DNA from 2 places in the Nitrincola iocasae genome. Region 1 is predicted to be linked to the other one. Evidence: predicted binding sites of a transcription regulator. Region 1 holds the regulator's gene; the other holds the start of a gene.
The links. The regulator FliA, encoded in region 1, starts transcription of late flagellar genes. The targets are predictions, from matches to a motif close to CTAAAGTTNNNNNNNNNNCNGCCGATA.
Positions count from the first base shown of each region.

Region 2: F5I99_RS04645 (flagellar protein MotY) is a predicted target of FliA. The motif match lies at 1,585-1,611, and genes of this name have one in related genera.

Region 1 is NZ_CP044222.1:551,905-555,325, reverse strand. Features, by position in the region: gene F5I99_RS02630 (chemotaxis protein CheA) at 1-88, opposite strand, end outside; gene F5I99_RS02625 (protein phosphatase CheZ) at 102-896, opposite strand; gene cheY (chemotaxis response regulator CheY) at 920-1,291, opposite strand; gene F5I99_RS02615 (RNA polymerase sigma factor FliA) at 1,391-2,101, opposite strand; gene F5I99_RS02610 (MinD/ParA family protein) at 2,126-2,944, opposite strand; gene flhF (flagellar biosynthesis protein FlhF) at 2,951-3,421, opposite strand, start outside.
Region 2 is NZ_CP044222.1:981,755-985,175, forward strand. Features, by position in the region: gene F5I99_RS04630 (aspartate aminotransferase family protein) at 1-191, opposite strand, end outside; gene grxD (Grx4 family monothiol glutaredoxin) at 473-814, shown strand; gene rnt (ribonuclease T) at 867-1,484, opposite strand; gene F5I99_RS04645 (flagellar protein MotY) at 1,657-2,508, shown strand; gene F5I99_RS04650 (argininosuccinate synthase) at 2,636-3,421, shown strand, end outside.

The DNA.
Region 1 (3,421 bases):
CGACCAACTGCTCTGACAGAAGCTCAAGTATCTCTCCTGCCTCTACTAGGAAATCTTCAAGAATTTCCTGATCAACATCCAAACTCATAGAGATCTCCTAATCAAAACCCAAGGCTCGAGAGCAGTTCATCCACATCATCCTGACTACTGACTGCACCGGCTTCTTTCTTTTTAAGCTGCGGTCCCTGAGCACGTATCGCATCCTGATCCTCACTGGAATCATCTCCATGAGGCATCTCGATACCGGTTAGACGCTCAACCTTGGCAGCCATATCCATTAGTTTAACCAGCTGTGATTCAACCTGCGTCATCAAGGTGATAACGCGTCGAATCAACTGACCGGTTATATCCTGAACGCTCTGGGAAACCAGAATGTCAGTCAGGGTAGCGCGCAGTTCTGCAATTGTTTTTTCGGACTCATTTTTGACATCACAGGTACGATCATAGACCCCATCCAGGGCTTTGAAATCACCCTCTAACTGGCCTACCAACATCAGCAAATCACGAAAGCGCTCAGACTGCCCATCCAGGCGATCCACCAGACTCAGCGAACGATCTACTCGATCCATGGTTTCATGTGAGCTTTTATCTGTCAGCTCTATAACATAAGCGAGACGATCAGATGCATCTGTCATGGCTGGCAGATTACTCACATCTGTTGATGGAATTTTGTCATCAATATCGGAAGAGAAGGCTTTAATAGCCTCATGAAGCCCACGTGTCAGATGGCCAACTTCATTATAAAAAACCTGATGCCGAGCTTCCTGGAGATCATTTATCAGCTCCATAGCATGGCTGAGATCACCCTGCTCAATCGTCTCAACCAACTCTCGGGCCATCTGCCCAAGCAGGTCCTCGAGACCATCGTATTCCAGTGTGGCTATCTTTTTTTTCATTATTCCATCTCTTGCCAGCGACTTCAGGTGATACGTTCAAATATTTTTTCGATTTTTTCTTTGAGAACGACAGCCGTAAAGGGCTTGATCACATAACCATTCACACCTGCTTGAGCAGCGGCGATGATCTGCTCACGTTTAGCCTCGGCCGTAACCATAAGCACAGGTATATGTGAGAGTTCTGGATCAGCACGAACCTCTTTCAGCAGATCGATACCAGTCATGCCTGGCATATTCCAGTCAGTGATCAGAAACTCGATACGGCCTTGCTTAAGAATCGGCAAAGCTGTTTTGCCATCATCAGCCTCTTCCACATTGGTAAAGCCTAGATCTCGCAGCAAGTTTTTGATTATTCGCCTCATAGTGGAAAAATCATCCACAACAAGAATCCTGATGTCTTTTTTCACAAGACACTGCCCCCCCGGCTTTCTACAGTAAAAGATAAGCGTGCTAAACCTATACTAGACAGGCCCGACACGGATAACAAACAAAAATCACTGCCAATCACGTAACCGCCCCCTTAACCGCAGTGCGGCTTGGGTATGTATCTGACTGACCCTTGACTCACTGACACCCAGAACACTACCAATCTCTTTCAAATTAAGTTCTTCATCATAGTAGAGCGCCATGACCAGTTTTTCACGTTCAGGCAATGTACCGATAGCGTCGGCAAGTGCCTGACGAAATGACGCACTCTGAAATGACTCATCCGGTCCAGGATCATCACCTTCAAACTGCATCCCCACTGAATCGTCTTCATCATGACTCAGCTCATCAATACTAAAAAGTCGACTATCCAGTGAATCCTGCAATAAAGCATGATAAGCAGCAACGGTTATATCCAGCTCTGCTGCCACATCAGCATCCGATGCGTCCCGCCCGGTTCGTAACTCTACAACCCGAATAGCCTCACTGACACGGCGTCCGTTGCGATGAACCGATCGCGGCGTCCAGTCACCACGACGAACCTCATCAATAATAGATCCTCGAATGCGGATACCGGCATAGGTTTCAAAACTCGCCCCTTTACCCGGATCAAATTTTCTTGAGGCTTCCAGCAAACCGATCATACCAGCCTGCACCAAATCATCCAGCACAACACTGGATGGCAACCTGGCCAGAAGATGCTGGGCAATGCGCTTCACCAACGGGCTATATTGTTCCAGCAGCTCATTACTGGTTTTAAATTGAAGCTGGTTATACATACAGCTCAGGTTTCCGGTATTCAGTTAATGTCGCTTGACCAACTGCTCAACAAAAAATTCCAAGTGGCCACGCGGCGTTTTTAAAACCGGCCAGTTTTCTACTTTATTGGCTAACTGCCGATAAGCTGCAGATGCTTTACTTCCTGAAAATGCTTTTAAAACAGGTGTTTGCTTCTGCACTGCTTTACGAACTGCATCATCATAAGGTATTGATCCAACGTATTGAAGCGTTACATCCAAAAACCTGTCAGTTACTGTGAGTATTTTATTAAACATATTACGCCCCTCGGTTTCAGAATGGACCATATTGGCCAGTATCCGAAAGTGCGTCATCTTATGATCACGGTTCAACATCTTAATTAAAGCATACGCATCGGTAATTGACGTAGGCTCATCACAAACAACCACCAACACTTCCTGAGCCGCCTTAACAAAACTAACCACCGACTCTGATATACCAGCAGCTGTATCTATAATCAGAATATCCATCAGCTCAGCGATATCATTAAATGCATGTATTAGCTCAGCATGCTGATGCTCTGACAAAGCCGTCATAGCTTGAGTACCTGAAGATGCTGGTACGATAGACATGTTCTTATCCACCTTAACTAATACATCAGCGAGTGAGCAACGCCCCTCAAGTACATCGGTAATATTCTTTTTAACTCGCAGCCCCAACAGCACATCCACATTAGCGAGCCCCAGGTCGGCATCCATCAACACAACACGCTGCCCCATTTCGCTCAACGCAGCAGACAGATTCACAGAAACGTTAGTTTTACCGACCCCGCCTTTACCGCCAGTCACGGCAATCACTTTTACTGGATGTGGTGCTTGCTTCATGAGTGCCTAGCCCGCCCTGAACATTTGACTGTCACTTTCACTGCCGGTCTCGGAACCCGTATATTGTGCTGCAAGCACCGCTCGACTGACCAGATCCTGACGCTGTGCCACAATCAAATCATCCGGTATTTTCTGCCCATCAGTCACATAGGCCACCGGCAACTGCCGCTCCACGGCCAGCGTCAAAGCATCTCCGATACTTCCCGATTCATCCAGCTTGGTCAGCACACAAGCATTGAGCTCAAGCTCCTGATAATTGGCCCAGGCTCTCTCTAATAATTGGCGCTGGCTAGAGCAGGACAGAACCAGTAGTTTTTTCAGCCGAACCGACACGGATGCCAGCATCTGCTTTTGCTGCACGCCTTCCGCATCCCCTGCATTCATACCCGCCGTATCGATTAGCACCAAACGCTTACCTCGCAAAGATAACAGCACTTCATCGAGATTATGGTTCTCATCCACCACACGTACAGGCAC
Region 2 (3,421 bases), 430 kb from region 1:
ATCAGTTTACCAGCTTGCTGACAGATAGCCTCAGTGACAGCAGGATGCGCATGTCCAAGCCCGGTAACGGCAATGCCGCTAAGTGCATCCAGGTACTTGTGTCCATCTGTGTCATAGATCCACGCGCCCTGACCATGGTCAAAGGCGACGGATAGACGATTATAGGTATTCATCAGTGGTTGTATGGCCATTCAGCTTCTCTCCCTACAACGCAAAAAGGCAGCCAGAGCTGCCAAAAAAAGAGTTATTCTAGGCTTATCCTCAGGTTTTAGCAATTCACTTTGTGGGTGGACGGGTATTATCTGCGTAAAACAGATTGAATTCTCAGCCTGAGCCCGTATATTTGTAATCAGAGGTGTGAATTTTACCTGACTTTTTTTGTCGGATATAATGCCTGATTATGCAGGTGAGGCTTAAGTATGTTCCGCCAGCCTGATACCGAATATGAGTTTTACAGAAAATAGGTGCTTCAATGAGTGTTGTCGATGTGATTAAAGAGCAGATTGAATCCAATACAATTCTGCTTTATATGAAAGGTACCCCGCGCTTTCCTCAATGCGGCTTTTCATCCCGTGCTACTGAAGCGCTGATGGCTTGTGGTGAGCGTTTTGCATTTGTGAATATCCTTGAGCATCCGGACATTCGTGCTGAGCTGCCCAAATATGCAAACTGGCCAACGTTTCCGCAGTTGTGGATCAACGGTGAACTAGTGGGCGGCTGTGACATTATTTGCGAAATGGGTGCGACCGGCGAGCTTGAAACTCTGGTTAAGGCCGCTGCTGCCGGCGCTGAAGAAGAGCAGCCCCAGGCTTGATTCTCTTAACGGCAGCCGGACTTCAGTCCGGCTGCCGCCTTGCAACTCCGAATCAACGGGTTTGCAGTACCAGATCCCACCCCCCCATATCTTTCCAGCGGTTTACAATCATACAGAACAGCTCGGCAGTTTTTTCAGTGTCATAAATGGCTGAATGCGCACTGCGATTATCAAAATCTATCCCGGCGACTTCACAGGCTTTAGCCAGTACGGTCTGTCCACAGGCAAGCCCTGCCAATGTCGCAGTATCGAAGGTTGAAAATGGATGGAAAGGATTGCGTTTGATGCCTTGGCGTTCCGTCGCGCAACTGACGAAATTATGATCGAAGGTGGCGTTATGTCCCACCAGGATGGCACGTTTGCATCCCTGAGCCTTAATCGCTTTGCGGATGGGTTTGAAAATATTTTCCAGCGCTTGTGCTTCACTAATCGCCTGCCGATCCGGATTCCAGGGATCAATACCGGTGAATGCCAGGGCTGACTGCTCCAGGTTAGCGCCCTCAAACGGAATGACATTGGCACTGTAGGTACGCTCCGGCATCAGATAGCCGTTCTCGTCCATGCTCAGCGTGACAGCGGCAATTTCAAGTAGCGCATCAGTACGGCAATTAAATCCTGCCGTTTCAACATCGACGACGACGGGGAGGTAGCCTCGGAAACGATCGGCCATAAGAGTCTTGTCAACTGAGTGGGTCAAGCCATATCCTTAATCTATGTAATGTTAATAGTGTGTTATTCTAGCAGTCGCGAGAGGCGGAGTGAAATGCAAGGTAAAGCCCTGGCGTATTCTGCCGATAATACAGAGAGTCTTCGTTACTGTCTTTTATAGGGTTGAAAGTTGTATGCCTGGCCGAGCGCTATTGTTTCTGTTGTTGTGTTTGCCTTTTCAGGCCCTTCAGGCTGTGACATTTATGGCACCTGTCGATGCGGTACAATGGGATATTGAGGCTTCTCCTTTTGTTTGTCGTTTGTCGCAGTCTATCCCGGCTTTCGGGGATGCGGTGTTTGAACAGGAGGCTGGAGAAGGTTTGCAGTTTTTGCTGCAGCCAGCACAGACTCAGCAACTTTCCGGGCGTGCACGACTGGTTGCTCAAGCGGCGCCTTGGTCACCGGGCCATGCTCCCCGGTTTATCGGCGAAATGGACGTCAGTCAGGGACAGATTCAGGTGTTGGGTAAGCAAGCGACGCAGATGTTAGCCGCATTGCATGAAGGGCTGATGCCAACGTTCAGTGCTGATCGCTGGTTCGGTGCATCAGAAGCTGTGTCAGTTGGTATTATGTCGGTGAATTTTCATTCAGCCTATCAGGATTACCTGGGGTGTTTGACTGGGTTGCTGCCGGTTAATTATCGTCAAATAGCCCGAACCGCTGTACTCTTTCCTACGGCGGAGCATCAATTATCGGATGCGACTCGTGAGCGTCTGGATCTGATTGCCCAATATGTATTGACCGATGATACTGTGCAACAGATCTTTGTTGATGGACATACCGATAACAATGGTCGACGCTTGTTGCTGCGTGATTTGTCCAAACGCCGTGCTGAGGAAGTTACCCGTTATCTTGTCTCCCGCGGTGTCAGTGAAGATGCTATTATTACCCGCTTTCATGGGGACCGTTATCCGGTGGTCGCCAACGATACCCCTGAAAATCGTACCCGTAACCGCCGTGTGACTATTCGCCTTGAAAAAGACTGAGCGTTTAAAGCGCATCTGTCCTGATTGACAGGCAAGCCCTGCGGCAATCTGTTATTATCGGGTTTTATCTATTAGTCGCCAGGCTCCGGTCAAGACAGCCGGAGTTGGTTAAATCGGGAGCATCAATATGTCCGACGTCAAGAAGGTTGTTCTGGCTTACTCCGGTGGTCTGGATACCTCTGTGATAGTGCGCTGGTTGCAAGATACCTACCAGTGCGAAGTAGTTACCTTTACCGCTGACCTGGGTCAGGGTGAAGAGGTTGAACCTGCGCGCAGCAAAGCGCAGGCGCTGGGTGTGAAAGAGATTTATATCGAAGATCTGCGCGAAGAGTTTGTGCGTGATTTCGTCTTCCCGATGTTCCGTGCCAATACTATTTATGAAGGCGAATACCTGCTGGGCACGTCTATAGCGCGTCCGTTGATTGCCAAGCGGTTGATTGAAATTGCCAACGAAACCGGGGCCGATGCGATCTCCCACGGTGCTACGGGTAAGGGCAATGATCAGGTGCGTTTTGAGCTGGGTGCCTATGCCCTCAAGCCGGGTGTTAAAGTGATAGCACCCTGGCGTGAATGGGATCTGACCTCCCGTGAAACATTGATGAAATACTGCGAAGAGCGCAATATTCCGGTTGATTTCAGCAACAAGAAAAAGAAATCACCTTACTCCATGGACGCCAACTTGCTGCACATCTCTTATGAGGGTGGCATTCTTGAAGATCCTTGGGCTGAAGCTGAAGAAGATATGTGGCGCTGGAGCATCAATCCTGAAGCCGCGCCTGATCAGCCAACTTACCTTGAACTCACCTATGAAAAGGGTGATATCGTGGCTATCGATGGTGAGCGCATGAGTCCGGCAACCGTGCTGGAGACGCTGAATAAAATCGGCGGCGCCAACGGTATCGGTCGTCTGGAT